Regions from separate parts of the Kitasatospora sp. NPDC097643 genome, predicted to be linked through region 1. Evidence: riboswitches for the same ligand, from Rfam matches in the RefSeq annotation. Region 1 holds a riboswitch; the other holds the start of a gene.
What was found. A riboswitch is a leader RNA that binds a small molecule or an ion and turns the genes downstream of it on or off. The one in region 1 is predicted to bind guanidine.
Positions count from the first base shown of each region.

Region 2: another riboswitch for guanidine. It lies ahead of ABTY15_RS13695 (DMT family transporter); the one in region 1 lies ahead of ABTY15_RS21395 (MBL fold metallo-hydrolase).

Region 1 covers NZ_JBEOSA010000032.1:67,507-82,725, forward strand. The annotation lists gene ABTY15_RS21375 (non-ribosomal peptide synthetase) at 1-6,057, shown strand, start outside; gene ABTY15_RS21380 (MbtH family protein) at 6,054-6,239, shown strand; gene ABTY15_RS21385 (DHA2 family efflux MFS transporter permease subunit) at 6,284-7,705, shown strand; gene ABTY15_RS21390 (Uma2 family endonuclease) at 7,742-8,293, shown strand; gene ABTY15_RS21395 (MBL fold metallo-hydrolase) at 8,342-9,196, opposite strand; guanidine-III (ykkC-III) riboswitch at 9,209-9,276, opposite strand; gene ABTY15_RS21400 (hypothetical protein) at 9,923-10,561, opposite strand; gene fes (enterochelin esterase) at 10,674-11,870, opposite strand; gene fhuB (Fe(3+)-hydroxamate ABC transporter permease FhuB) at 11,891-14,107, opposite strand; gene ABTY15_RS21415 (ABC transporter substrate-binding protein) at 14,214-15,219, shown strand, end outside.
Region 2 covers NZ_JBEOSA010000016.1:79,298-94,516, reverse strand. The annotation lists gene ABTY15_RS13750 (HelD family protein) at 1-739, shown strand, start outside; gene ABTY15_RS13745 (NAD-dependent malic enzyme) at 1,077-2,549, shown strand; gene ABTY15_RS13740 (HU family DNA-binding protein) at 3,113-3,394, shown strand; gene murA (UDP-N-acetylglucosamine 1-carboxyvinyltransferase) at 3,471-4,811, opposite strand; gene ABTY15_RS13730 (YqgE/AlgH family protein) at 5,101-5,694, shown strand; gene ABTY15_RS13725 (DUF3039 domain-containing protein) at 5,757-6,035, shown strand; gene ABTY15_RS13720 (beta-N-acetylhexosaminidase) at 6,093-7,703, shown strand; gene ABTY15_RS13715 (FAD binding domain-containing protein) at 8,003-8,869, shown strand; partial or broken gene ABTY15_RS13710 ((2Fe-2S)-binding protein) at 8,938-9,397, shown strand; gene ABTY15_RS13705 (xanthine dehydrogenase family protein molybdopterin-binding subunit) at 10,038-12,365, shown strand; tRNA gene ABTY15_RS13700 (tRNA-Cys) at 12,429-12,500, opposite strand; guanidine-III (ykkC-III) riboswitch at 12,584-12,649, shown strand; gene ABTY15_RS13695 (DMT family transporter) at 12,695-13,009, shown strand; gene ABTY15_RS13690 (MFS transporter) at 13,093-14,529, shown strand; gene ABTY15_RS13685 (polysaccharide deacetylase family protein) at 14,547-15,219, opposite strand, start outside.

The DNA of each region.
Region 1 (15,219 bases):
GCCACCCAGGCCGCCCGCACCCCGACCGCCGTCGCCGTCCGCAGCGGCGAACGAACCCTCACCTTCGCCGAGTTGGACGCCGCCGCGAACCGCCTCGGCCACCGCCTCGCCGCCCTCGGCGTCCGCGCCGACACGTCGGTCGCGCTCGCCCTGCCGCGCAGCGCGGACACCCTGGTCGCCATGCTCGCCGTGCTCAAGGCCAGCGGCGCCTGCCTCTCCCTCGACCTCGGCCACCCGCGGCAGCGGCTCGCCGCCGTCCTGGCCGACGCCCGCCCGGTCTGCGCCCTCGGCACCACCACCGCCCTCGCCGGGCTGGACCTACCGGCCGGCCTGCCCGCCATCGCGCTGGACGACCCCGCCGAGACCACCGCCCTCGCCGAACTGCCCGCCACCCCGCTCCCTGACCCCCAACCAGCCGACGCAGCCTACGTGTTGCACACCTCGGGCTCCACCGGACGCCCCAAGGGCGTGGTCGTCACCCACGCCGCGCTGGCCAACCTGTACGCGGGTCACGGCGAGGACCACATGGCCCCGGCCCTGCGCCGCACCGGCCGCGACCGCCTGCGCGTCGCCCACAGCGCCTCGTTCGCCTTCGACGCCTCCTGGGACCCGGTCCTGTGGATGGTCCACGGCCACGAACTGCACCTGCTCGACGACGCCACCTACCGCGACCCGGCCGCCCTCGCCGACCACCTCCACCGGGAACGCGTCGACTACCTCGACGTCACCCCCTCCTACCTCGAAGTCCTGCTCGCCGAAGGCATCCTGGACGAGGAGCGGCACCGCCCCGCAGTGATCGCCGTCGGCGGCGAGGCCACCCCGCCCGCCCTCTGGCGACGCCTCACCGCCGTCCCCGGCCTGCGGCCCATCGACCTCTACGGCCCCACCGAGACCACCGTCGACGCCTACGCCTGGACCCCGGGCCCCGACGGCACCCCGGTCGGCCGGGTCGTCCGAGGCTCCCGCGCCTACGTCCTCGACGGTTCGCTGCGCCCCACGCCCGACGACGCCACCGGCGAACTGTACGTCGCGGGAGCCTGTTTGGCCCGCGGCTACCTCGGCCGCCCCGACCTCACCGCCGAACGCTTCGTCGCCGACCCCTTCGGCCCGCCCGGCGACCGGATGTACCGCACCGGCGACCTCGCCCGCCGCCACCCGGACGGCACCCTGGAGTTCCTCGGCCGGGCCGACGACCAGGTGAAGATCCGCGGCTTCCGGATCGAACCCGGCGAGGTCGCCGCCGTCCTCGGCCAACTGCCGGGCGTGGACCGGGCCGTGGTGATCGCCCGCCCCGGCCCGCAGGGGCAGCGGCTGCTCGGCTACGCCGTCCCCGCGCCCGACGCGGAGCTCGACCCGGCCGGGCTGCGCGCCGCCCTCGCCGAACGGCTGCCCGCCCACCTCGTCCCGGCCGCGGTCCTGGTCCTCGCCGAACTGCCGCGCACCGCCAACGACAAGCTCGACCACCGCGCCCTGCCCGAACCCGACACCGGCGAACCCGGCATTGCCCCCGCGACCCCTCAGGAAGAGCTCGTCTGCGGGCTGTTCGCCGACGTCCTCGGCCTGACGGCGGCCCCCGGCCGGGACGCCTCCTTCTTCGACCTCGGCGGCCACTCCCTGCTGGCCGGCCGCCTCACCGCCCGGCTGCGTGAGACCTTCGGCGCCCCCGTCGGGTTCGCCGACGTGTTCCGCAACCCCAGCCCGGCCGCACTCGCCGCCCTGTTCGGACCAGCGGCCACGGCGCCGCAGACGCCGGAGACGCCGGACGTGCCCGGGACGCCGGAAGCCCGCCCCGCCCTGGTGCGCGTGCCGCGCACCGACCGGATGCCGCTCTCACCCGCCCAGCGCGGCCTCTGGTTCCTGCACCGCCTCGAAGGCCCCAGCCCCACCTACAACATCCCGCTCGTACTCACCCTCACCGGCCCGCTCGACCGCCCCGCCCTCACCCTTGCCCTCGGCGACCTCGCCGCCCGGCACGAGGTCCTGCGCACCGTCTACGGCGAGGAGCCGGACGGCACGCCCTACCAGCGGATCCTGCCCGCCGCCCCGGTCGAGCTGCACGACGCGTCCGAGCTGCACGGCGGGTCCGCCCTGCCCGAGTCCGCCCTGGCCGAGTCCGCGCTGGCCGAGTCCGCGCTGGCCGAGGTCGACCAGCCCGCGGCCGTCCCGTCCGAGGCCGTCCGGTACGCCTTCGACCTGACCGCCGAACCGCCCCTGCGCGCAACGCTGTTCGCGCACGGACCGGAGCGACACACCCTGCTCCTGCTGCTCCACCACATCGCCGGCGACGGCGCCTCCACCACCCCGCTGGCCCGCGACCTCGCCACCGCCTACGCCGCCCGGCACGCCGGGCAGACCCCGGAACTGCCGCCACCGGACGTCCAGTTCGCCGACCACGCGGCCTGGCAGCGGCAACTCCTCGGCGGCGTTGACGCCCCTAGCCCGCTCGCCGTGCGGCAGGCGGCACACTGGCGGACCACCCTGGCCGGCCTGCCCGACCAGCTCGAACTCCCCACCGACCGCCCGCGCCCGGCCGTCGCCGGCCATCACGGCGCCACCGTGCCGTTCGCCCTCGACGCCGAGACGCACGCCAGCCTCGCCGCCCTCGCCCGGGCGGCCGGTGGAACCGTCTTCATGGCCGTCCAGGCGGGCCTCGCCGCGCTGCTCACCCGGCACGGCGGCGGCACCGACATCCCCGTCGGCACCCCGGTGGCCGGCCGGGACGAACCCGAAACGGCTGACCTGGTCGGCTACTTCGTCAACTCCGTGGTCCTGCGTACCGACACGTCCGGTGACCCGACCTTCCGAGCACTGCTCGACCGCGTGCGCGACACCGTCCTCGCCGCCTACGAGCACGCCGACCTGCCCTTCGACCGCCTGGTCGAGGAGCTCAACCCGCCGCGCTCACTCGCCCGGCACCCGCTCTTCCAGGTGATGCTCGCCTGGCAGAGCCGCCCCGACGAGACCTTCGCCATGGGGGAGGGGCTCTCCGCCCGGATCGCCGCAGTCCCCACCGGCACCGCCAAGTTCGACCTCACCCTCAACGCGGGCGAACTCCCCGGCGGGGGCATCGGCGGCTTCCTGGAGTACCGCACCGACCTCTTCGACGCCGCCACCGCCGACGGCCTCGCCACCCGTCTCGCCCGGCTGCTCACCGCCGCCGCGACCGCGCCCGACACCCCGATCGGCCGGCTCCCGCTGATCGGCGAGGAGGAGCGGCGGCGCGCGCTGGTCGACTGGAACGCTCCGACCGGTGCGCTGACCGGTGCTCCGGTCGCCCCCGGCCCGGCCGCCACCACCCTGCCCGAGCTCTTCGAAGCCGCCGCAGCCGCCAACCCCGCTGCCGTTGCCGTCAGTTACCGCGACGAGACCCTGACCTACGCCGAACTTTCCGCCCGCGCCGACCGGTTGGCCCGACTGCTCGTCTCCCGCGGCATCGGTCCCGGCAGTCTGGTCGCCCTCGCCCTGCCGCGCTCGACCCAACTCGTCGTCGCCCTCCTCGCGGTGACCAAGTCCGGCGCCGGCTACCTCCCCCTCGACCCCGACTACCCGGCCGACCGCCTCGCCTACATGCTGGCCGACGCCACCCCCGCCGCCCTGCTCACCGACCGCGCCACCGCGCCCCGACTGCCCGCCAACGAGGTGCCGCAGATCCTCGTGGACGGCCCGCAGGCGGACGCCTTCCCGGCCACCCCGCTCGCCCGGCACGAGCGCACCCGGCCACTGCACGCCGAGGACACCGCCTACGTCATCTACACCTCCGGCTCCACCGGACAGCCCAAGGGCGTGCCCGTCACCCACCGCAACGTGGTCCGGCTGTTCGCCGCCACCGACCACTGGTTCGGCTTCGGCGCAGAGGACATCTGGACGCTGTTCCACTCCTACGCCTTCGACTTCTCCGTCTGGGAGCTGTGGGGCGCCCTGCTGCACGGCGGCCGCCTGGTCGTCGTCCCGCACCTGGTCAGCCGTGACCCGGCCGCCTTCCTCGACCTGCTCGCCCGCGAGCGGGTCACCGTGCTCAACCAGACCCCGTCCGCCTTCTACCAGCTCAGCGCCGCCGACCGGGACCGACCCGGCCGCGAACTCGCCCTGCGCTACGTGGTGTTCGGCGGAGAGGCACTCGAACTCTCCCGGCTCGACGACTGGTACGCCCGCCACCCCGACCACGCACCCACCCTGGTCAACATGTACGGCATCACCGAGACCACCGTGCACGTCTCCCACCTCGCCCTGGACCGGGCCAGTGCCGCCGCCGGCGTCGCCAGCGCCATCGGCGTCAACATTCCCGACCTGCGGGTCTACGTCCTCGACCAGCACCTCCAGCCCGTCCCGCCCGGCGTCACCGGCGAGATGTACGTGGCCGGGGCGGGCCTCGCCCGCGGCTACCTCGGCCGCCCCGCACTCACCGCCGGACGCTTCGTCGCCGACCCGTACGCCGAACTGTTCGGCGAACGCGGCACCCGGATGTACCGCTCCGGCGACCTCGCCCGGCGCCGCGCCGACGGCGTGCTGGAGTACTTCGGCCGCGCCGACCAGCAGGTGAAGATCCGCGGCTTCCGGATCGAACTCGGCGAGATCGAGGCCGTGTTGGCCGCCCACCCGGAGATCGCCGACGCCGCCGTGATCGTGCGCGAGGACACGCCCGGCGACCGGCGGCTGGTCGGCTACGCCGTCCCCGCCGTCCCCGCCCTCCCTGGCGCCCCCGCCGGGGAGGGGGACGACCCCGCCGCCCCGCCCCCTGCCGCTCCGACCGTCACCGCTCCGACCCCCGACACCCTGCGCGCCCACGCCGCGGCCGCCCTGCCCGCCCACATGGTGCCCTCCGCCGTCGTCCTGCTCGACCGCCTGCCGCTCACCGCCAACGGCAAGCTCGACCGCCGGGCCCTGCCCGCCCCCGCCGCGCCCGAAGGCGGCAGCGGCCGCCCGCCACGCGGCCCGCGCGAACAGCAGCTGTGCGAACTGTTCGCCGAGGTACTGGGCGTCCCGGCGGTCGGTGTCGACGACGACTTCTTCACGCTCGGCGGCCACTCGCTGCTGGTCGTCCGGCTGGCCGGGCGGATCCGCGCCGTGCTCGGCCTGGAGGTCGGCATCGGCACGCTCTTCCAGGCGCCCACCCCGGCCGCCCTGGACGCCGCCCTCGACGTGGCTCTCGACGCGGCCCGGTCCACCGGCACCCCGCCCGCCACCGCCGACGCGCTGGACGTGCTCCTTCCGCTGCGGCCCACCGCCCCCGGGCGGCAGGCCCCGCTGTTCGCCGTCCACCCGGCCGGCGGCCTCAGCTGGTGCTACACCGGCCTGATCCGCCACCTGCCCGCCGACGTGCCGATCTACGGCCTCCAGGCCCAGGGCGTCGGCCCCGCCACCGCCGAACTGCCCCTGCCACCAAGCCTGGACGAGCTGGCCGTGCACTACGTCGACCGGTTGCGCGAGGTCCAGCCCGAGGGCCCGTACCGGCTGCTCGGCTGGTCCACCGGCGGCATCATCGCGCACGTCGTCGCCGTCCGACTCCAAGAGCTCGGCCAGGCCGTCGAGTTGCTCGCGATCCTGGATGCCTACCCTGCCGAGGGCTTCCGCGACCTGCCCGCCCCGGACCAGGCCGAGGCACTGGAGGCGCTGCTCACCATGGGCGGCTACGGTCCCGCCGACCTGGCCGGTGAGTCGCTCGAACTCGCCGCCGTCACCGCACTGTTGCGCCGCGAAGGCAGCCCGCTCGCCGGACTCTCCGAGCCCACCGTGGCCGCGCTCAACCGGATCTACCTGCACACCAACCACCTGGTTCGCGGCCACGAGCACCGGCGCTTCGACGGCGACGTGCTGTTCTTCCGCGCCACCGTCGACACCATCGACGAGACCCTGGTCCCCGCGCTGTGGACCCCGTACGTCGCCGGCCGGATCGACAACACCGACATCGCCTGCTCGCACAAGGACATGACCCTGCCCGACCCGATCGCGCACATCGCCCGCGTGATCGCCGACCACCTGACCGGCCCCGCGCACCGCGTGACCGATGCCGCCGACCACCTGACCGACCCCGCCGACGCTGGAGAACCCCGCCGATGAACGACGCCCCCGTCAACCCCTTCGACGCCGACGGCGAGTTCCTCGCCCTCGTCAACGACCAGGGCCAGCACTCCCTCTGGCCCGCCTTCGCCGCCGTCCCGGCCGGTTGGGACGTCGCCCACGGCCCCTGCGAGCGCGCCGTCGCCCTGGACTGGATCACCGCCCACTGGACCGACCTGTGACCCCATCCGCCGACTCCGCTCCCGTCCCCGCGGAGGCCGCTCCCGTGGACGCCGCCCCCGCGGGCTCCGACTCCGCGGACTCCGCCTCCGCCGGGGCCCCGGCACGCCCCCTGCTCGCGGGGCGTGCCGCGGTGGTGGTCGTCTACACCGCCGCGATGTGCATGAACGGCCTGGACTCGACCATCGTCAACCCGGCGCTCTACCGCATCGCCGAGGACTTCGGCCGACCGGTCTCGGCGGCCAACGCCGTGGAGACCGCCTTCCTGGTCGGCCTCGCCGTGGGTCTGCCGGTGGCCGGCTGGTTCGGCGACCGCTGCGGCGTGAAGCGGGTGTTCCTCGCCGCGCTCACCGCCTTCACCCTCACCTCCGCGCTGTGCGCCGCCGCCCCCGGCCTGGGCCCGCTCGCCGCCGCCCGGGCCGTCCAGGGCGTGGCCGGCGGACTGCTCACCCCGGTCGGGATGACCCTGCTCTTCCGCGCCTTCGCACCGCACGAGCGGTCCCGGCTCGGCCGGATCCTCATCGTGCCCACCGCACTGATGCCCGCCCTCGGACCGCCGCTCGGCGGCTTCCTCACCGAACACCTCTCCTGGCACTGGCTGTTCCTCGTCAACCTGCCGATCGGCGCGGCCGCCGTGCTCACCGGAGTGCTCGGCCTGCCCCGCGCGGAGGAGCCCGCAGCAGGCCGCTTCGACACCACCGGCTTCCTGCTGGCCACCCCCGGCCTCGGCCTGCTCACCTACGCCCTGGGCTTCGGCCCGGCCCACGGCTGGGCCTCGCCCGGCGTGGCCCTCGGCGGCCTGCTCGGTCTGCTCCTGCTCGCCCTCGCCGTCCGCCACCAACGGCGGGCCCCGGAACCGCTGGTGGACCTCCGACTGCTCGCCGACCGCACCTTCGGCCCCGCCACCTGGCTGGCCCTGCTCACCTCGGCCGGCCTGATGGGCGCGCTGTTCGTCCTCCCGCTGCTCTACCAGGCGGCGCTCGGCGCCTCCGCGCTCGACGCCGGGCTGAGCGTCTTCCCCGAGGCGCTGGGCCTGATGGCCGCCTCGCACCTCGTCGACCGCCTGCTACCCCGCCTCGGCCCCCGTCGCCTCACCGTGCCCGCCCTCCTGCTGGCGGCGCTGGTGCTCGCCGCCCTGGGCTTCGCCGAGAACCCGTGGGCCGTCCGGGCGCTGATGTTCGCGGTCGGTCTCGTCCTGGGCACCGCCGTCCTCACCGTCCAGATCGTCGGCTTCGCCGAGATCCCGCCCCCCGCCATGGGTCGCGCAATGGGCCTGTTCACCATCCTGCGCACCCTCGGCGGCGCCCTCGGCATCGCCGCCACCGCCGCCCTGCTCGCCGCCCTGGCCCCCGACGCCGGCTCCCCCACCCCCTACCGCCTCGCCCTCCTCCTCACCGCCACCCTCACCGCCGCCGCCACCCTCCTCGCCACCCGCCTGCCCAGGGAGCTGACCCTGGATCCGTCCTGACTGCCGTACGGTGGCCGGAGTACTGGAGGAGACCTCATGAATCCTGAGCACTACCACCTGCTCGAAGAGGCCCGGCGCAGCCTCCCGGCCGGCTACAAGGTCGAGCTGTCCGGCGACATCATCGTGATGCAGGCGGCGCCGTCCTCGATCCACCAGCTGAATCTGGCGCTCGTCCAGCGCCAGTTCGAGGCGCACTGTCCGCCCGGGTACTTCCCGACCGGGAACAGCGACCTCTCCTCGCCCGAGGCCGGTTCGGTCCGCAACCCCGACCTCACCTATGTGCCCGAGACGGTCGTCGACCTGGACGACCACGACATCCCCGCCGAACTCGCCCTGATCGCGGTCGAGATCGTCTCCCCGTCCAACCCGGAGAACGACTGGACGGGGAAGGTCCGCGACTACCCGCGCATGGGCTTCCCGCTGTACCTGATCGTGGACCCGCGGCAGAAGACGGTGACGCTGTTCTCCGAGCCGAACCGCGACCGGTACCACACGAGGACCGAGCGGGAGTTCGGTGAGACGATCCGGATCCCCGAGCCGTTCGGCTTCGAGCTGGACCTCTCGCGGCTCGTTCCCTACAAGGACTGACCTACAAGGACTGACCCGCGAGCCGTCCACCCGCCCACCTGCGCCGACTCACTCGCTCGGCCAGAGGACCAGGTCGGCGAGTGCGTGCCGGGTGGGCTGCCCGCCCAGTTCGGCGAGTGCGGCGCGGATCGCGTGCAGGTGGGCGGTGGTGAGTTGGAGCGGCGGCTCGTCGGGCTGGTAGGTGGTCCGGATCGGGTAGTCCACGCCCGGGTCGCGGGTCATCTCGATGTGGCAGCCGAGCACGTGCGTGACGGTGTGCTGCTCGGTGAAGGCGATCAACCGGTCGATGGTGCGGCCGAACGCGGCCCAGTCGTCGATGTACAGCCGGCCCGGGTAGACGGTGTCGCCGGTGAGCAGGAAGCCGGTCCACGGGTCGTAGTAGGTGACGGCTGCCTCGTGGTGGCCCGGTGCGGCCAGGCAGCGCAGCACCCGGCCGCCGCCCAGGTCCACCCGCGCCACGGCCTCCGCGTCCTGGTCGAAGCCGAAGTACGGCCAGGCGGTGGCCCGGTCGGCGGCCACCAGGGTGGTCCCGGGCCGGTCGGTGAACTGTCCGTCGCCCGCGACGTGGTCGCCGTGCGGGTGGGTGTGCAGGACGAGTAGCCCGTAATCGTCCCGGGGGTTGCGGGCGAGCCACTTCCCGATCAGCTCGTCGACCACCGTGCGCACCGGGAAGAACTCCGGCTGGGCGGTGGCCCCGGTGTCGATCAGCACCGCCCGTTCGGCCCCGAAGAGCAGGTACAGGAACGGCGCCTCGTAGTTGATCGCCTTGTTCTGCCGCAGGATGACGGTGTGTTCGTCGTACTCGTGGACCTGGATGTCCGGGTCCGTGTTGTGCTTCGCCGACGGGGACCCGTGGATCCACCGCACATCCAGCGGACGAGCGATCGGTGCACCGGCAGCCATGACGCCTCCCTGCGTGCGTCGTCTTGGCGGGCCGGGTACGGCGCACATCTCGTCCGGGGCCGGCACCAGCGCGCCGCCACCGCGACGCTAACACGCCGCGCCGACCGCTGGCCGATGGCCGCCAGCCGCTAGGAGTCGAACCAGACCGGCAGCCGGACGTTCTCCGCCCCGTGCAACTACGTCAGGGTGCGCTCGGCCCGGTCCCCGGCCCTGGGGAGGCCGGGGACGGCAGCGGGGTCGATCAGGGACTTCCCGCGGAGCACCAACGCGCCGTCCGGGCCCCGGCTGTAGTGGCGAAAGCCGCTCGTCCGCCCGCTCGGCCGGCTCGTCCCGGTCCACTGCCGCCGGCTCAGCCCAGCCGGTCCAGGTCGGGTCGTGGACGTTGCAGCGGTACGCGCCGAAGGCCGCACGCGTCCGGGCGGGCACGTCCGCGGGCAGGCCCCGGCCCGGGGCGAGTGGCCGGAACCCGGCGTGGTTGCGGACACCGAAGAGGCAGCCGAACGCGTCGTGGTCGCGCGTGCCGTACAACGCGTCGAGCTCGATCACCACGGCCCAGCGGGTGCGCTCGTTCGCGGGCCTGCCGTGGGTGCTGCGGTACTCGACGCCGGTGATGTCCGTTCCCACGGCCGGATTCTCATGGGTCCGCGCAGCGCGGGCAACGGCTTTTGGCCCCGCCGGCCCCACCGAGGGGGCGGGCGGGGCCGGTGTCCTTCGGCCGCCTGGTGGTTACCGGCGGCGGGGGAAGAAGGTGACGGGGGTGTTGCCGGTGTACTGGAACTCGCCAGCCGGCAGGCAGTGGTCGTCCGGATTGTCGCCCAGCCCGTCGCAGTGCTCCGCGCTCAGCCGCATGAAGACGGTGCTGGTGTGCGGGCCCGCGCTCAGCGGGCGCAGCGGATGGGAGGCGAAGTTGGCGATGATCTGATCGTCCACGGTGTCGACGCGTCGCACGATCTCCGGGCCCACGGTGACGCTCCACTCCTGGCGGGTGCCGATGTCCTGGACGATCCGGACGCCCTGGAGCTTGGCGAGGAAGTCGTCCATCGGGGCGGGCCGCGAAGGCGTGTACCCGGCCGGGTAGACGGCGCCGTCCGGGCCGGTGGCGGTGCCCCAGCCCGGGAGGGTGCGGACCCAGCGCTCGCCGACGAAGGCCTCGCGGCACGGCGGCGGGCCGATGAGCCGTTCGCTCACCCCCAGGAAGGCGTTGAGATCGATGCCTTCGAAGACGCAGTGGTGGTCTGGCGACGGGACGGCCTCGGCGGTGCCGATGCCCGGGGCCGCCAGCAGGGCGGTGGCGACGGCGGCGACCAGGGCTGCGCGGATGCGAGTTCGGCTGCGGGTCCCGGTACGGGTACGGGAACGTGTCATGGTGGGCGGCGGCCTTTCCGGCTCGGTGGTGTGCGGGCATCCCGAGGATCCGTGGCCGCACCGGTGGCCCCGGCAAAGGACACCCGCGGGCCCGCCACTCGGCTCCCTGAGCTCATCCGCACGGCTGACGGCCGAGCAGGTGGCCGAGGCCGTCGGCGAGGCCGCCGCGCCAGCAGGCGTAGTCGTGGCCGCCGTTGAACTCGCGGTAGGCGAGGTCGTAGCCGCGCGCGGTGAGGACGTCGCGCAGGTGGCGGTTCTGGGGGAGCAGCATCCACTCCTGGAGCCCTACCTCGACGTAGAACCGGGCCGCCCGCCGCTCCCCGCCCGCGAACTGGCGGGTCAGCCACTCGGAGCCGGCGTCGAACTCGGTCCCGTCCGGCCACCAGAACGAGCCGGACTGGGAGAGCGCGTTGCCGAACCGCTCCGGCCGGCGGAACGCGGCGTAGGCGGCGGTGAGCCCGCCCGCGCTCTGACCGGCGATGACGGTGGCGGCCGGGTCGGTGGTGGCAGCGAACTCCCTCGCCGCCCAGGGCAGGAGGCGGTCGGCGAGGAGGTCGACGAAGTCCGGGTTGCAGGACAGGTCCGTCGGGCGGCCGGCGCCCATGGTGTGCACGAGCAGCGCGACCGCCGGCGGGATCACCCCGTCCGCCGTCAGGTTGTCGAGGGTGTCGCCGACGGCCAGCACCTCGCCCCACATCTCGCCGTCCAGCAGCACCGCCACCGGGTACGGCCCGGGCCCGTGTGCCCGTCCGCGCCCGTGGGCGGATCCGTGCCCGTGAGCGGAATCGTGCCCGGCCGGGAGGTGGACGTCCACCCGCCGTCCGGCCACCTCGCGCGCGAGCGTCCGCCCGCGCGGCACGTCGCTGCGCCGCTGGACGTACGGCTGGGCCGGGGCCTCGGGCAGGCTGAGCACCGAGGCGGGGTGCCGGCTGCCGCGGGCGGGCAGCCGGGGGCCGGGGGCGAGCGGGTCGGGCCGGGCGTGGTCGAGGACGTGCGACCACTCGGACCGGGTCGTGCCGGGCACCGCGCCCCGGAACGGGTACAGCTGGTAGGAGGCCCGGTGGTCGGCGCGCAGGCGGTAGGTGATCGACCAGCGGCCGTCGTCCCGGCGGGTCATCAGGTGCGGGGTGAGGTCCCCGGCGTGGCGGTCCTTGTCGGTGACGGTGTGCAGGAGGGCGAGCACGCCGTCGTACGGCGCGCCCCCCAGGGCGTCCGGCTGCGCGCCCTGCGGCGGGTCCGCGTGGACGAGGGTGACCAGCCGGTACGCCGGGTCGTCCGGGTCGGGGGCGACGAGCGGGTGGGGTTCCATCGGTGACGACTCCTTGAGGATCAGGCGGGGGTGCCGCGGCGGCCGAGCAGCACCCAGAGCAGGAAGGGCCCGCCGAGGACGGTGGTGACGATGCCGACCGGGATCTCCACCCCGCCGATCAGCACCCGCCCCACGGTGTCCGCGAGCACGACCAGCACGGCCCCGGTGAGCGCCGAGCCCAGGACCGGGACCCGTGCGGGCCCGGCCAGCCGCCCGGCGATCACCGGCGCGGCGAGGGCGACGAAGCCGACCGGCCCGCAGACGCCCACCGCCAGCCCGGCCAGCGCCACCGCCAGCAGCAGGCAGGCGAGCCGGACCCGGCCCGGGTCGACGCCGAGCGCCGAGGCCACGCTGTCGTCGAACCGCAGCACCGCCAGCCGCCGCGCCACCGCCAGGGCGAGCGGCACCAGCACGGCCAGCCCGATCAGCACCGGGGTGGCGACCGCGTAGTCGCGTCCGTTGAGGCTGCCGGAGGTCCAGACGTACAGCGAGCCGGCCGAGTTCAGCGAGCGACGGGCCAGCGCGACCTGGATGACGGCCGAGGCGAGCGCCGACATGGCGAGGCCGACCACCAGCACCCGGTAGCCGCGGGCGCCGAGCCCGCCGGAGACCAGGGTCACGGCGAGGACGGCGGCCAGCGCGCCGAGCGGACCGGCCCACCATGCGCCGAAAGTGCCGGAGGCGGTGGCGGAGATCAGTACGGCCGCCGTGGCACCGTCGTTGACGCCGAGGAGCTCGGGGGTGGCGAGGCGGTTGCGGGCGAGGGTCTGGGTGAGGCAGCCGGCCAGGCCGAGGGCGGCGCCGGCGGCGAGCCCGGCGACGATCCGCCCGAGCCGGAACCGCTGCACCAACAGCACGTCCAGCCGGTCCCCGTAGCCGAACACGGCCTGGAAGGTGCGGCCCAGGCCGAGCTCGCTCTGCCCGGCGTGGGCGGACACGACGACGGCGGCGACCAGCGCGGCGGCCAGCCCGAGCGAGGCGAGCAGCGCCCGCCGGGGCAGCAGCAGCGACCACGCGCCGCGCCGCAGCACCAGATCGGGCCTGGCCGGGGCGGCCGCCTCTTCGCGCCGGACGGGCGCGGGCTCGGCCGGGTCCGCCATCGCGAGCGCGGCCGCCCGGCGGGAGCGGACGATCGCGATCAGCGCGGGCGCGCCGACCAGGGCGACGATCACCGACACCGGTGCCTCGAACGGCCTGGCCACCACCCGGGCCAGCACGTCGGCCCCGGTGAGCACGGCGGCGCCGAACAGCCCGGCGAGCAGGGTGAGCCGCCCCACCCGGGGCCCGGCGACCGCCCGGGCCAGGAAGCCGGCGAGCAGGCCGAGGAAGGAGACCGGGCCGGCCAGGGCGACCGCCGAGGCGGTGAGCAGCGTGACCGCCAGGGCGACCGCCGCCCGGGTGGCTCCGGGCCGGTGGCCGAGGCTGCGGGCGAGGTCGTCGCCGAGGGCCAGCGCGGTCAGCGGCCGGGTCGCCAGCAGGGCGAGCAGGAACCCCACGCCGAGCACCGGCGCGAGCTGGCGCAGTGTCGCCCAGCCCTCCACCCCGGCCAGCGAGCCGAGCACCCAGACCCGGTACCTGTCGTACGCCTCAGGTGAGTTGACGATCAGCACCCCGGTGAGCCCGCCGAAGGTCGCGCCGACCGCGGAGCCGCCGAGCACCAGCCGCATCGGCGACCCGCCGCCCCGGCTGCCCGCGACGAGCAGCACGAGCGCGCTGGCGAGCACCGCGCCGCCGAAGGCGAAGACCAGGTAGCCGTACGAGGTCTGGACGCCGAGCACCGCGATCCCGAGGACGACGCCCAGCGACGCGCCCGCGTTGACGCCGAGCAGTCCGGTCTCCGCGAGCGGGTTGCGGGTGACGGACTGCAACTGCGCCCCGGCGACCCCGAGCGCGGCACCGACCAGCAGCGCGGTGACCGTGCGCGGCAGGCGCAGGTCCCCGACGACGAGCGCGAGCCGACCGTCCGCCCGGGCACCGCCGCGGTCGAGCAGGTAGTCCAACACCCGCCCGGGGCCGACCTCTCCGGCCCCGACCGACAGCGAGAGCCCGGCCAGTGCGACCAGGACCGCCACCGCCCCGACGGCGACCGGCCAGACCGGGCGGTGCCCGGCCCCTCGGACGGCCCCTCGGACGACCTCGTGGACGACCCCTCGGCTGACCTCTGGGCCGGTCGGGGGTGCGGGGGCGTCCGGCTCGGTGCGGGACGCTTCGTGGACGCCCACTTGCGACGATGTCATAAGGTAAGGCTAACCTAATGGCCGTGCTGTCCTGTGGGGCGCCTCCGCTGCGCCGATCTGCCCGGACACCGTTCAACTCCCGTACCACCACTGCCCGGAGGCACCCATGCCAGTTGCCCAGAGCCCGCTCCGCCCCGCCCGCCGCCGCGTGATCCAGGCCCTGGCCGTCACCGGGGCCGCCGCCCTCCTGCTCGCCGGATGCGGCTCCTCGGGCTCCTCCTCGGGCGCCACGACCTCCTCCTCGGCCGCCTCCGGCGGCGCCGGTCCGGACCCGGCCGGCAGCAAGCGGACCGTCAAGGACGCCACCGGCAAGGCCGTCGAGATCCCCGCCGCACCCCAGCGGATCGTCACCCTCACCCAGGAGGACCTCGACGCCGTGCTCGCCCTCGGCCTCAAGCCCGTCGGAATCACCAACGGCCAGGGGCTCAACGAGCCGCCCGCCTACCTCAAGGACAAGGTCCAGGGCGTCCCGGTCGTCGGCAACCTGCTCCAGCCCGTGATGGACAAGGTGATCGCCGCCAAGCCCGACCTCATCCTCGCCGGCGACATGCAGGACGAGCAGATGCTCAAGCAACTGCGCGAGATCACCCCCGCCACGCTGGTCACCATGGCCCCAACCGACGACTGGAAGCTCGCCTTCCGTGGGATCGGAAACGCCGTCAACAAGCTCGACCAGGCCAACAAGGTGATCTCCGGTTACGACGCCAAAGCCGCCAAGGCCGGCGGGGAGCTCGGGAAGAACAAGGGTGCGGCCGTCTCCATCGTCCGCTGGAACCCCACCGGCCCCAGCTGGATGGAGAAGCGGCAGTTCGCCGGCGGTGTCGCCCTCGACATGGGCCTCACCCGCCCCAAGGCCCAGGACAAGGACGGCAACGCCCACAGCCCCGCGCTCAGCCTGGAGAAGCTCGCCGAGATCGACGGCGACTGGCTGTTCCTCTCCACCCTCACCGACGACGGCAAGACCGCCCTCAAGGACGTCCAGTCCAAGCCCGCCTACCAGGAGCTGAACGCCGTCAAGAACAACCACACCGTCACCGTGGACGGCTCGGTGTGGTCCACCCGCGGCGGCCCCCTCGCGGCCGACGTCGTCATCGGCGACATCGGCAAGGCGC
Region 2 (15,219 bases), on a different contig from region 1:
GGTCACCACCTTCGCCGACCGCAGCACCCGCCAGCGCGAGCGTCAGCCGGTCGAGCGGACCGAGTACGCCCACGTGATCGTGGACGAGGCGCAGGACCTCACCCCGATGCAGTGGCGGATGATCGGCCGCCGCGCCCGGATGGCCACCTGGACGATCGTCGGCGACCCGGCGCAGTCCTCCTGGCCGTTCCCGCAGGAGGCCCAGGCCGCGCTGGACGAGGTGCTCTCCGGCAAGCCGCGCCGCCGCTTCACGCTGACCGTCAACTACCGCAACCCGGCCGAGATCGCCGAGGTCGCGGCCAAGGTGCTGGCGCTGGCCGCGCCGGGCACGCCCTCGCCGAGCGCGGTGCGCCGCGTCGGCGTGGAGCCGCGCTTCGCGGCCGTCGTCGACCCCGCGCCGGAGGCCTTCGGCGCGGCGGCCCGGGCCGAGCTGGAGCGGCTGCTGACCGAGGTGGACGGCACGGTGGCGATCGTGGTGCCGATGGACCGCCGGGCCGAGGCGGCCGCCTGGACGGAGGGCCTGGGCGAGCGCGTGGTGGCGCTGGGCAGCCTGGAGGCCAAGGGCCTGGAGTACGACGCCACGGTGGTGGCCGACCCGACCGGCATCGCCGGCGAGTCGGAGGCCGGCCTGCGGGTGCTGTACGTGGCGCTGACCCGGGCGACCCAGCGGCTGACCGTGCTCTCCGGCCCGGACGACCTGCCGGACGCGGCCGGCGTGCCCGCGCTGCTGCACGGCTGACGGAGCGTCCGCGGACACGCGGAAGGCCCCCCACCGGTCGGTGGGGGGCCTTCTGACGTTTGGTGACACCGACCCGCCATGCTCGCCTCGCGGCAAGTGGTCCCTCGAAGGGACGAAGGTTGGGCCCGGGGGCTTGGATCGAGCCGGTGTCCCGTCCAATGTAACGCATCGGCCCGGAGAGGCAAGGAGTCGTCCGCCTCGTTGTCGGATCCGCACACTCAATGAACGTTATTTCTGGCTACCCCTTGGAAGGTGCGACGATCGAGGTCTAGCATGCGCAGGCGATGCCTTCAACAAAATGTTGAGCCTGCCGGATGGACGGAAGAAGGAAGCGTCGATGGCGACGGTGCCCAGTGTCTCCAACTCGATCACGGTGCGGCTGGAGGTCCCGGCCCGGGGCAACGCCGTCAGTGCGATCACCACGGCCGTGGAGTCCTCCGGCGGGTCGGTGACCGGCCTCGACGTCACCGCCTCCGGCCTGGAGGCGCTGCGGATCGACGTCACGGTGGCGGCCTCCTCGGTCGCGCACGGCGAGGAGATCGTCGAGAAGCTGCGCGCGATCGACGGCGTGACGATCGGCAAGGTCTCCGACCGCACCTTCCTGATGCACCTCGGCGGCAAGATCGAGATGTCCTCGAAGCTGCCGATCCGCAACCGTGACGACCTCAGCATGATCTACACCCCGGGTGTCGCCCGGGTCTGCCTGGCGATCGCGGAGAACCCCGAGGACGCCCGTCGCCTCACCATCAAGCGCAACAGTGTCGCCGTGGTCACCGACGGCTCGGCGGTGCTGGGCCTGGGCAACATCGGCCCGGAGGCCTCGCTGCCGGTCATGGAGGGCAAGGCGGCGCTGTTCAAGCGCTTCGCCGGCATCGACGCCTGGCCGATCTGCCTGGACACCCAGGACACCGACGAGATCGTGGCCATCGTCAAGGCGATCGCCCCCGGCTTCGCGGGCATCAACCTGGAGGACATCTCCGCGCCGCGCTGCTTCGAGATCGAGGCCCGGCTGCGCGAGGCCCTGGACATCCCGGTCTTCCACGACGACCAGCACGGCACCGCCATCGTGGTGCTCGCCGCGCTCACCAACGCGCTGAAGGTGGTCGGCAAGGAGATCGGCGACATCCGCGTGGTGATGTCGGGCGCCGGCGCCGCCGGTACCGCGATCCTCAAGCTGCTGCTGGCCGCCGGCGTCGAGCACGCCACCGTGGCGGACGTGCACGGTGTGGTCCACCAGGGCCGGGAGGACCTCAACGACAGCCTGCGCTGGATCGCCGAGCACACCAACCGTTCGGGCCGCACCGGCAGCCTCAAGGAGGCCGTGGCGGACGCCGACGTCTTCATCGGCGTCTCGGCCCCGAACGTCCTGGACGGCGAGGACCTGGCCACCATGGCCGAGGACGCGATCGTCTTCGCGCTGGCCAACCCGGACCCGGAGGTCGACCCGGCGATCGCCCGGCAGACCGCCGCGGTGGTCGCCACCGGCCGCAGCGACTTCCCGAACCAGATCAACAACGTGCTGGTCTTCCCGGGCGTGTTCCGCGGCCTGCTGGACGCCCAGAGCCGCACCGTCAACACCGAGATGATGATCGCCGCCGCCCGGGCGCTGGCCACCACCGTCGCCGCCGACGAGCTGAACGCGAACTACATCATCCCCAGCGTCTTCCACAAGGACGTCGCCAAGACGGTCGCCGCGGCCGTGCGCGAGGCCGCGCTGGCGGGCGTCCAGGAGCGCACCGAGCCGGCCCGCCCGACCCCGGGCATCGTCGGCACGCTCGACACCGCGTCCTTCCCGACCGTCAAGCTCTGATCGCCCGACCGTCGAGCTCCGACCGTCGAGCTCCGATCGTCAAGCTCTGATCGGCGAGTCCGCGGACGTGTCGCGGATCGGTCAAATGTCCGAATAGCGCCCTTACCCTCCCAAGTCCGCCCCGAACCCTTGCGACACAAGGGCGAGGGGCGTGTTTGGGCTTGTCGGGGCTAGGGCGTACGGTAGCCCTGCACGGGGCAGGCGTGTCCGACAAGTACGGAACGTCCCCCTGGTCTTCCGGCGTGTCGTCCTGACCGCCGCCCGGGCCCGGTCCGCCGGAGCCGACGGAGCGTCACACCTCCAGCGGGCGGGTGGTGTTCGGGTGGCGCTGCCGGGGCCCGATTGGCTTTCTCGGGGCCGGTCGGGGCAGGATTCGTATCCAGGCAGGCGGGCGGGCCTTCGAAGGCACCGGCGCGCGGCATCGGGTACGAACCCGGCCTGCGACCACGCATTGCCTTGCCTGCATGAGCACAGTGTGCGGACCTGCGGCCCATCCGGGTGCCCCCGGTGGGAGCACCGATGGGCCCCCGCACACCGCAAGCGAACAGACCACAGGAGTACACATGAACCGCAGTGAGCTGGTGGCCGCGCTGTCCGAGCGCGCCGAGGTGACCCGCAAGGACGCCGACGCCGTTCTGGCCGCCTTCGCCGAGATCGTCGGCGAGGTCGTCGCCAAGGGCGACGAGAAGGTCACCATCCCCGGTTTCCTGACCTTCGAGCGCACCCACCGCGCTGCCCGCACCGCCCGCAACCCGCAGACCGGCGAGCCGATCCAGATCGCGGCCGGCTACAGCGCCAAGGTGAGCGCCGGCTCCAAGCTGAAGGAAGCCGCCAAGGGCGCCTGAGTCACCCCTTGAACGCCCGAGAGGCCGGGCCCCCCACGTGGGGGGCCCGGCCTCTCGCCGTGCGTGCAGCCGGATGTCAGGCGTCGATCAGCTGCTCGGCCGGCAGCTCGACGTGGGCGCCCAGGTCGCGCAGCTTGTCCATGAAGTTCTCGTAGCCGCGGTTGATCAGGTCGATGCCGTGCACGGTCGAGGTGCCCTCGGCCGCCAGCGCCGCGATCAGGTACGAGAAACCGCCGCGCAGGTCCGGGATGACCAGCTCGGAGCCGATCAGCTTGGACGGGCCGGAGACGACCGCGGAGTGCAGGAAGTTGCGGGCGCCGAAGCGGCACGGGGTGGCGCCCAGGCACTCGCGGTAGAGCTGGATGTGCGCGCCCATCTGGTTCAGCGCGCCGGTGAAGCCGAGCCGCGACTCGTACACCGTCTCGTGCACGATGGAGAGCCCGGTGGCCTGGGTCAACGCGACGACCAGCGGCTGCTGCCAGTCGGTCTGGAAGCCCGGGTGCACGTCGGTCTCCAGGGCGATCGCCTTGAGCTCGCCGCCCGGGTGCCAGAAGCGGATGCCCTCGTCGTCCACCTCGAAGGCGCCGCCGACCTTCCGGAAGGTGTTGAGGAAGGTCATCATCTCCAGCTGGCGGGCGCCGCGGACGTAGATGTCGCCCTTGGTGGCGAGCGCCGCGCAGGCCCAGGAGGCGGCCTCCAGCCGGTCCGGCAGCGCCCGGTGGGTGTAGCCGTTCAGCTCGTCCACACCGGTGATCAGGATGGTGCGGTCGGTGCCCAGGGTGATGATCGCGCCCATCTTCTGCAGCACGCAGATCAGGTCGACGATCTCCGGCTCGATGGCCGCGTTGCGCAGCTCGGTGACGCCCTCCGCGAGGACGGCGGTGAGCAGCACCTGCTCGGTCGCGCCGACCGAGGGGTAGGGCAGCTCGATCTTGGTGCCGCGCAGCCGCTGCGGGGCGACCAGGTAGGTGCCCTGCGGGTGCTTCTCGATGCTGGCGCCGAACTGGCGCAGCACCTCGAAGTGGAAGTCGACCGGGCGGCCGCCGATGTCGCAGCCGCCCAGGCCCGGGATGAAGGCGTGGCCGAGGCGGTGCAGCAGCGGGCCGCAGAACAGGATCGGGATCCGCGAGGAGCCGGCGTGCGCGTCGATGTCGGCGACGTTGGCGCTCTCCACGTGCGAGGGGTCGAGGATCAGCTCGCCGTCCTCGTCGCCGGTGCGCACGGTCACGCCGTGCAGCTGGAGCAGGCCGCGGACCACCTTGACGTCGCGGATGTCCGGGACGTTGCGCAGTCTGCTGGGGCCCTGCCCGAGGAGGGCGGCGACCATGGCCTTGGGGACCAGGTTCTTCGCACCGCGGACGCGGATCTCGCCTTCGAGCGGGTTTCCGCCGTGGACCAGCAGGACGTCGTCGGTCATCGTTCTCGCAATCCGGGGTGCCAGAGTGAGTGGGGAAGGGCTCCGGAGGAGCCGCAGGTGGACCGGTCGTACGGGCGCGTCGGGCCCCCGGCGAAACCGAGTCGGCACCGTATAAAGGCGTCCACCAGACGTAGATGGTAGTAGGCGTGCCGATGGTTCCCGCGTGCCTCTCCCGTGATGGTGCTCTCTCCGCGGGTCGTCCCGCCCGCCGATGCGGCCGTACGGGTGTTCGTCCGGCGTGACGGGGTTTGGGTGTTGAGGTGTCCCACCCCGGTGGTTCTGCGGGATCATGTGTGGCATGACGGCGGCCCATTCGCACGGAGGCCGGTCCCACACCGGCCGTCTGCTCGTCGCGACGCCCCTGCTCACCGATCCGAACTTCGCCCGGTCGGTGGTGCTCCTCCTCGACCACGACGCCGAGGGGGCGCTCGGCGTGGTCCTCAATCGGCCGACGCCGGTCGAGGTGGGCAGCGTCCTGGACGGCTGGGGGCGACTGGTCGGGCAGCCGGCCGTGGTCTTCCAGGGGGGTCCGGTGGCGCTGGACTCGGCGCTCGGCCTCGCGGTCGCGCCGGGGGAACCGGGCACCGGCGAGCCGCTCGGCTGGCGGCGGGTGCACGGCGCGATCGGCCTGGTGGACCTGGAGGCGCCGCCCGAGGTGCTGGCCGGTGAGCTGGGGGCGCTGCGGATCTTCGCCGGGTACGCCGGCTGGTCGCCGGGGCAGTTGGAGGCGGAGCTGGAGAGCGGCGCCTGGTTCCTGGTGGACTGCGAGCCCGGGGACATCTCCAGCCCCGAGCCGGAGCGGCTCTGGCGGGCGGTGCTGCGCCGCCAGCGCGGCCCGCTCGCCCTGCTCGCGACCTACCCGGACGACCCGACCATGAACTGACGTGCGAGCCGCCCGGCGCGACACTGGCCCGGTTTCCCGGGGCGCCCATAGACTTGGCACCCATGAGCACTCTTGAGCCCGAGCGCGGCCTCGGCACCGGCACCCTGGTCGAGCCCGTCCCGCAGGTGTCCCACGGGGACGGCGACCACGAGCGCTTCGCGCACTACGTCCAGAAGGACAAGATCATGGAGAGCGCGCTCTCCGGATCCCCCGTGGTCGCGCTCTGCGGCAAGGTGTGGGTGCCCGGGCGCGACCCGAAGAAGTACCCGGTCTGCCCGATGTGCAAGGAGATCTACGACGGCATCGGCAAGCCGCAGGGTGGGGACGACAACAACAAGTAGTCCACTCGGCGCGGATTGGTCTATGCCAATCGTCCCGGGCCCGGGCAGGATGTCGGAATGGACCTCATTCCCGCACCTTCGAGTGCCGTCCGGCGCCCGGACGAGGACTTCCCGCTCGACGACTCCACCACGCTGACCGCACCGCCCGGGCTGGCCGACGCCGAGCGGTGGCTGCGCAGCACGCTGTCCGCCGCCACCGGCCTGCCGCTCGGCCCGGGCCGGCCGGGCACCGGCGTCGAACTGGTCCAGGACGACACGCTCGCCGCCGAGGCGTACCGGATCACGGTCCGCCCCGGGCACGCCGTGGTCGCCGCGGGCGGGCCGGCCGGCGCCCTGTGGGGCGCGCAGACCCTGCGGCGGCTGCTGGGCCCGGAGGCCTTCCGCAGATCCCCGCTGCGGCGCACCGGCTGGGTGCTGCCCGGCGTGGACATCGCGGACGCCCCCCGGTTCGGCTGGCGCGGCGCCCTGCTCGACGTCGCCCGGCACTTCCTGCCCAAGGCCGACGTGCTGCGCTTCGTCGACCTGCTGGCCGTGCACAAGCTCAACGTGCTGCACCTGCACCTGACCGACGACCAGGGCTGGCGGGTGGAGATCAGGCGCTACCCGGAGCTGACCGCGCGCGGTGCCTGGCGGGAGCGCTCGATGGTCGGCTACCGCGCGGCCCAGCGCCGCGACGACCGCCCGCACGGCGGCTTCTACACCCAGGACGACCTGCGCGAGATCGTCGCGTACGCGGCCGCCCGCGGGGTCACCGTCGTCCCGGAGATCGACCTGCCCGGCCACACCCAGGCCGCCGTCGCCGCCTACCCCGAGCTGGGCAACACCGACGTGGTGGACACCGCCGCGCTCGGCGTCTGGACGGACTGGGGGGTGAGCCACCACGTGCTCAACGTCTCCGAGGGCACCCTGCGCTTCTTCGAGGGCGTGCTGGAGGAGGTCCTGGAGCTCTTCCCGTCCGAGTTCATCCACCTCGGCGGCGACGAGTGCCCCAAGGAGCAGTGGAAGGAGAGCGCGGCCGCCCAGGCGCGGATCCGCGAGCTCGGGCTGGCCAACGAGGACGAGCTGCAGAGCTGGGTGATCCGGCACTTCGACCGCTGGCTGGCCGAGCGCGGCCGCCGGCTGATCGGCTGGGACGAGATCCTGGAGGGCGGGCTCGCTCCCCACGCTGCGGTGTCGTCCTGGCGGGGCTTCGGCGGCGGGATCGCGGCGGCGGAGGCCGGGCACGACGTGGTGATGTGTCCCGAGCAGCACGTCTACCTGGACCACCGGCAGGCGGACGGCCCGGACGAGCCGATCCCGGTCGGATTCGTCCGCACCCTGGAGGACGTGTACCGCTTCGAGCCGGTGCCGCGGCAGCTGGACGAGACCGCCGCCCGGCACGTGATCGGCACCCAGGCCAACCTGTGGAGCGAGTTCACCGACAGCGCCCGGGACGTCGACTACCGGGCCTTCCCCCGACTGGCGGCGTTCGCCGAGGTCGCCTGGTCCGATCTGTCCACCGAACCGGCCGAACGTGACTGGCCCGGTTTCGAGCGCCGGCTCACGGCGCACCTGGAGGTGCTGGACGCGCTCGGTGTGGAGTACCGCCCGATCGCCGGACCGCACCCCTGGCAGCGCCGCCCCGGCGTGGTCGGGCGCCCGATCGAGGGCCCGCCCCCGGCTCGGTGATCTTCCGGTCGGGAACTCCTGACCGGTCGTCGGACGTCAAGAACAGATGAACATCTGCCCCGGTCCGGTCCGGGCCGGGGCAGATACCGCCCGGTATCCGTCCCAATCGGGCAGTCCCGTTCACCGGCCCCGAAATGATCATCGAGCATTGTGTGCCAGAGTTGCCCAACCCGGCCCGATCGCCCGTACCCTACGGGCCAGGCCGGGCTGCTGACGCGGACACCACGGCCGAGGGCCGCGGGCGGCAGGCGATCGATGAGCAAGTGGAGCACGGTGGGACCCAGGTGAACCGGACGATCATGCTGCCGGCCTCGCTCGACGAGGCCGTCGAGGCGCTGGCCGCCGCGCCGGCCGCGGTACCGGTGGCCGGCGCCACCGACCTGATGGAGGCCGTCAACGCCGGACGACTGCGCCCCGCCGCCCTGGTCGGCCTCGGCCGGATCACCGAACTGCGCGGCTGGCGCTACGAGGACGGCGGCACCGCCGTCCTCGGCGCCGGACTCACCCACGCCCGGATGGACCGCCCCGACTTCGCCGCGCTCATCCCCGCGCTCGCCGACGCCGCCCGCACCGCGGGCCCGCCGCAGGTCCGCAACGTCGGCACCCTCGGCGGCAACATCGTCACCGCCGCCCCGGCCGGCGACACCCTCCCGGTGCTCGCCGCCCTGGAGGCCAGCGTCACCCTCGCCCGGGCCGGCTCCACCCGCGAGGTCCCGGTCAGCCACCTGCTCACCGGCCTCGACCCGGTGCGCCCCGGCGAACTGCTCACCTGGGTGCGCGTCCCGCTGCTGCACGCGCCGCAGGTCTTCCTCAAGGCCACCGGCCGCAGCGGTCCGGCCCGCGCCACCGCCTCCGTCGCCCTGGTCCTCGACCCCGCCCGGCGCGCCGTGCGCTGCGCGGTCGGGGCCGTCGCCCCGGTGCCGCTGCGCCCGCTGGAGGCGGAGGCCTGGGTGGCCGGCTGCATCGACTGGGACGGCAGCCGGGAGATCGACCCGGCCGCCACCGCCGCCTTCGGCGAGTACGTGGCCGCCGCCTGCGTCCCCGACAGCTACGGCGCCGAGGGCGCCTGGGAGGCCGTGACCGAGGGGCCGAGCGCGGCCGCCGTTCGGCTACGGCGTACCGTATCGGTGCTGGCCCGACGGGCACTGGGAAGGGCGCTGAAGTGACCACAGACCCCATCGAGACCCTCGACGCCGACCCGCTCGGCCTCACTCCCCCGGTCAGCCGCGAGCTGCGCCCGTGCGCCTCCTACACGCTGCGCGTCAACGGTTTCGAACGGCCCGTCACCGACGCCTGGATCGGCGAGAGCCTGCTCTACGTGCTGCGCGAGCGGCTCGGCCTGGCCGGCGCCAAGGACGGCTGCGAGCAGGGCGAGTGCGGCGCCTGCTCGGTGCAGGTGGACGGCCAGCTGGTGGCCGGCTGCCTGGTGCCCGCCGCGCTCGCCGCCGACAGCGAGATCAACACCGTCGAGGGCCTGTCGGCCGCCGGCGGGGCGAGCGACGTCCAGCAGGCGCTGGCCGAGTCCGGCGCGGTGCAGTGCGGCTACTGCGCCCCCGGCATGGCGATGGCCGTGCACGACCTGCTCCAGCGCAACCACCGGCCCACCGAGGTCGAGGCCCGGCAGGCGCTCTGCGGCAACCTCTGCCGCTGCACCGGCTACCGGGGCGTGCTGGCCGCCGTCCAGAGCGTCGCCGACGCGCGCGCCCTGGAGGCCGAGGAGGCGGAGGAGGCCGCGGCCCTGGAGGCCGAGGAGGCCGCCGCGGCCGCCGTCGCCGCCGGGGTCGAGCAGCCCGCGCCGGAGCCCGAGCCGACCGCCGAGCCGCCGGTCTACACCGACGCCGACGCCTGGATCGAGCACACCCCGCAGCCCCCCGTCGAGGAGCCGCAGGCCGACGCCGGCCTGCCCTACGGCGACCCCCAGGGCGGCTACGACACCGGGGTGTACGACACCGCCGGGCCGGCGCCCGTCCCCGGCGTGCCCGCCCAGGCCGTCGACGACGCGGTGTACTACCCGCAGCACCAGCAGCCCGGCTACCCCGAGCAGCCGTACCAGACCACCCCGGCGCACGGCACCTACCTGCCCGGCGGCTACCCGGAGGGCTACCCGCAGCAGCCCGGCTACGACGCCGGCTACGACGGCCCGGTCTACGAGCCCACCCCCGCGCACGGCACGCCCCTGCCCGGCGCCGCCTTCGACGGCACGCCCGCGCACGGCACGCCGTACGTCCCCACGCCCCCGCACGGCGTCCCGGCCGAGGGCAGCGCCCCCGCCGGTGTCCCGTACGGTGCCACCCCCGCCCACGGCATCCGGCTCCCCGAGGACGACCACGCATCATGACGTCGCCTACCGACATCGGCGCAGCACTCCAGCAGGACGGCGACGAGGGCGGCGCACCGGAGCCGTTCGGACTGGGCAGCTCCCCGCTGCGCAGCGACGCGCTGCCCAAGGCGCTCGGCATCTACCCGTACGCCGCCGACCTGTGGGCCGAGGGGCTGCTCTGGGGCGCGGTGCTGCGCTCCCCGCACCCGCACGCCCGGATCCGCGGCATCGACACCTCCGCCGCGCTGGCGCTGCCCGGCGTGCACGCCGTGGTGACCGCCGCCGACCTGCCGCCCGGCCCGGACGGCACCCCGGACGGCGCCCCGGCCGGGCCGATCGTCGCCGACCGGCCGGTGCTGGCCGCCGGCGTGGTGCGCCACCACGGCGAGCCGATCGCCGCGGTGGCCGCCGACCACCCGGACACCGCCCGGCTGGCGGTCGGGCTGATCGTGGTCGACTACGAGCCGCTGGAGGCCGTCACCGACCCGGAGCAGTCCTTCACCGCCCCGCTGCTGCACCCGGACGGCAACCTGTTCCGCCACCTGCCGCTGCGCACCGGGGACCCGGACGCGGCCGGCGAGGTCATCGTCGAGGGCCTGTACCAGGTCGGCCGGCAGGACCCGGCCCCGCTCGGCGCCGAGGCCGGGCTGGCCGTCCCGCGCCCGGACGGCGGGGTCGAGCTGCACCTGTCCTCCACCGACCCGCACGGCGACCGCGACCGCACCGCCGCCTGCCTGGGCCTGGAGCCGGACCGGGTCCGGCTGGTGGTCACCGGCGTGCCCGGCGCCACCACCGACCGCGAGGACCTGTCCTTCCAGGTCACCCTGGCGCTGCTGGCGCTGCGCACCGGCCGCCCGGTGAAGATGACCCTCACCCGCGAGGAGTCCTTCCACACCCACACCTCCCGCCACCCGGCGCTGCTGCGCTACCGCCACCACGCCGACGCCGAGGGCCGGCTGGTCAAGGTCGAGGCGCAGATCCTGCTGGACGGTGGCGCCTACGCGGACGTCTCGGCCGAGGCGCTGGCCGCCGCGACGGCCTTCTCGGTCGGCCCGTACGTCTGCCCGAACGTCTTCGTGGACGCCTGGGCGGTGCGCACCAACAACCCGCCGGCCGGGCGGATGCGCGGCGAGGGCGCGTTGCAGGCCTGCTTCGCGTACGAGTCCCAGCTGGACCAGCTGGCCGCCCGGGTGGGCGTGGACCCGGTGGAGATCCGCCGCCGCAACGCGCTGGCCACCGGGGACCCGATGCCCACCGGACAGGCCGTCACCTGCCCGGCGCCGGTGAAGGCGCTGCTGGACGCCGTCGCGGCCGAGCCGCTGCCCGCGCTGCCGGTGGACGACCCGAACGCCGAGTGGCTGCTGCCCGGCGGGCCCGGCGGCGCGGGCGACCCGGCCGCGGTGCGGCGCGGGATCGGCTACGCGGTCGGCATGGTGCACATGCTCGGCGCGGAGGGCGAGGACGAGGTCTCCACCGCCACCGTGCGGGTCAGCGGCGACCACGCCACGGTGATCTGCGCGGCCGTCGACTCCGGTCAGGGCTTCGCCACGCTGGCCCGGCAGATCGTGCAGTCGGTTCTGGGCGTCAGCGAGGTCTACATCGCGCCGGCCGACAGCGACCAGTCGATCGCCGGGCCCTCGGCCCGCGGCCGGCACACCTGGGTCTCCGGCGGCGCCGTCGAGCGGGCCGCGCTGATGGTCCGCCACCAGCTCCTCCAGCCGATCGCCGCCAACTTCGGGATGTCGGTGGAGCTGCTCCAGATCTCCGACGGCAAGATCACCTCGTACGACGGGGTGCTCGGGATGCCGGTCGCCGAGGCGCTGGAGGGCAAGGAGCTGTGGGCGACCGCGCAGTGCCGTCCGCACCCCACCGAGCCGCTGGACGAGGCCGGGCAGGGCGACGCCTTCGTGTCCATCGCGTTCTGCGCGATGCGCGCGGTGGTGGACGTGGACATCGAGCTGGGTGCCGTCCGGGTGGTCGAGATGACGGTCGCGCAGGACGTCGGCCGGGCGCTGAACCCGCGGCAGATCGAGGACCGGATCGAGGCGGGCGTGGCCCAGGGCGTCGGCCTGGCCCTGCTGGAGGACCTGCGCACCGAGGGCGGCGTGCTGCGGAACCCCTCGCTCACCGGCTACCGGCTGCCGACCGCCCTGGACACCCCGGAGGTGCGGATCGCGGCGCTGCTGGAGGAGCGGGACGTGGTCGCCACCTTCGGCGCCAAGGCGGTCAGCGCCGTGCCCGCGGTGGTCGCCCCGGCGGCCGTCGCCGCGGCCGTCCGGGCCGCCACCGGCCTGCCGGTCGGCCGGCTGCCGATCCGGCCCGAGGACGCGATCACGGCCTGATCGGAAATGCTGGAAAGGGAATTGCCGGTCGACTTTCGAGTCGACCGGCAATTCCCTTTTCCGAGGCCATGGCGGGAATCGAACCCGCGTGTACCGCTTTGCAGACGGTTCCCTAAGCCACTCGGGCACACGGCCAGTGAATTCAGGATGGCGGATTGCTCGAATGGGGTCAATGAAGTTTTGTAAATTCTGTATGGCGAGATGTGCTACGGTCGGAGGCCGTGGCTGTTTTCCCGCCACCCCGGACGAGCGCGTCGTACCCGGTCACGACAAGACGGCGCAGTTCAGCGGCAACCCGGCCGCTGTGGACTGCGAAGGTCGTGGCCGTCATGGCGTGGCTCGTTCTTGTCGTTTCCGGTGTCCTGGAGACCGTGTGGGCGGTGGCCCTGGAGTCGTCCAGGGGTTTCACCCGGCTGGTCCCGAGCCTGGTCTTCGGCGTCGCCCTGCTGCTGAGCATGGGCGGCCTGGCGTACGCGATGCGCACCATCCCGATCGGCACCGGCTACGCGGTCTGGGTCGGCATCGGCGCGATCGGCACCGCGCTCTACGGGATGGCCGTCCTGGGGGACGCGGTGACCCTGGCCCGGATCGGCTGTCTGCTGCTGATCGTCTCCGGCGTGGTCGGTCTCAAGGTGCTGGACTGAGCCGGACCTACGTCCGGCGGCGGAGTCGATCACCGACCCCCGGTCAGGGGCCAAGATGGCGGACGGACCTTACGATGTTCCGTATGACCACTGCCTCCCCCACCTCGGTCGACTCCGCCCCGATACCCCCGCAGGACGACCCCGGCGGCGGGGTGCTGAGCGGTCGCTACCGCGCGCTGACGCTGGGGATCGTGTCGGTGGTCCTGGTGATCGCCTTCGAGGCGACGGCCGTCAACACCGCGATGCCGGTGGCGGCCCGCCAGCTGGACGGCCTCGGGCTGTACGCCTTCGCCTTCTCCGGCTACTTCACCACCACGCTGTTCGCACTGGTCGTCTCCGGCCAGTGGTGCGACCGGCGCGGCCCGCTGCAACCGCTGTTCACCGGCATCGGGGTGTTCGGCGCGGGCCTGGTGGTGGCCGGGACGGCACCGGGGATGTGGATGTTCGTGGGCGGGCGGGCGATCCAGGGGCTCGGCGGCGGGCTGGTCATCGTCGCGCTGTACGTCGTGGTCGGCCGGGCCTACCCGGAGCGGCTGCGGCCGTCCGTCTTCGCGGCCTTCTCCTCGGCCTGGGTGCTGCCCTCGATCGTCGGCCCGCTGGTCGCCGGGGCCGTCACCCAGCACCTGGGCTGGCGCTGGGTGTTCCTGGCCGTCCCGGTGCTGATCCTGCTGCCGCTGGCGGTGATGGGCCCGGCGCTGGCCCGCGCCGAGCGGGAGCTGCCGGTGCTCAGGGCCGCGCAGTTCGACCGCCGCCGCACCCGGCTGGCCGCGATGGCCGCCCTCGGCGCGGGCCTGCTCCAGTACGCGGGCCAGCGGCTGGACCTGGTCGGGCTGCTCCCGGCGGCGGCCGGGGCGGCGCTGCTGCTGCCCGCCGTGCTGGGGCTGCTGCCGCAGGGGACGCTGCGGGCCGGGCGCGGGCTGCCGACGGTGATCCTGCTGCGCGGGGTGGCGGCCGGGGCGTTCTTCGCGGCCGAGGCGTTCATCCCGCTGATGATGGTCAACCAGCGCGGCCTGTCGCCGACGCTGGCCGGGCTCACCCTGACCAGCGGCGGGCTCTCCTGGGCGCTGGGTTCGTGGTTGCAGGGGCGGCCGGGGGCGGAGCGCTACCGCGGGGCGATGATCCGGGGCGGGTTCGTGCTGACCGCGGTGGCGATCGCGGGTGCGGCGCTGGTGCTGGTCCCGGCGGTCCCGGCCTGGGTGGCGGCGGTGGCCTGGGGCGTCGGCGGCATCGGAATGGGCCTGACCGTCGCGAGCATCAGCGTGCTGATGATGAAGCTCTCCGCGCCGGAGGACGCCGGGGCCAACTCGGCCGCGCTCCAGGTGAGCGACGCGCTGGGCAACGTGCTGCTGATGGGCCTGGCCGGGGTGCTGTTCGCGGCGCTGGGCGGCGGCTCGCTGGCCGCCGCCCACGAGGGCGCCGGGGCGGCCGGCCCGGCCGGCGCCTTCGCGGTGATCTTCCTGGGCATGACCGGGGTGGCGCTGCTGGGCGCGCTGGTCTCCGGCCGGGTGCGCAGGGCCTGACGCTCAGCCGGTCACGGTCAGCCGGCGAGAGCGGCGGTGGCGGTGGCGGCCGGGGAGGGCACCGGCGCCGCCGCCGGGGTGCCGAGGAAGGACTCCCAGCCGCCGACCGGGGACTGGCCGGGGGCGAGGCCCTGGAGCTTGCGCAGCACCGCCGGGTCCTGCGCGTCCAGCCAGTCGACCAGCTGACGGAACGAGACCAGCCGGACCTCCGGCTTGCCCGCGACGGTCTTGAGCACGTCCTCGACGGCGTTCATGTAGATGCCGCCGTTCCACTCCTCGAAGTGGTTGCCGATGATGTACGGCGCCCGGTTGGTGGTGTACGCGCGGTCGAAGCCCATCAGGTACGCGTCGCGGGCCTGGGCCTGGAACCCGGGGTACAGCGCGGGGTCGGCCTTGGTGTTGGGGCCGCACTGGTTGTACATGATGTTGTAGTCCATCGAGAGCACCTGGAAGGTGTGCCCGGGGAAGGGGATGGACTGGAGCGGGAGGTCCCACAGGGCGCCGCCCTGGATCTTCTGCGGCCACACCTGGGTGCCGTTGCCGCTGCTGTCGTAGCGCCAGCCGCGCTTGACGGCGGTGGGCAGCAGGTTGCGCTGGCCCTCCAGGCAGGGGGTGCGGCTGCCGATCAGCTCCTTGCGGTAGTCGAAGGGCAGCGACGGCAGGTCGGTGAAGCCGGTGTTGGTGCGCCAG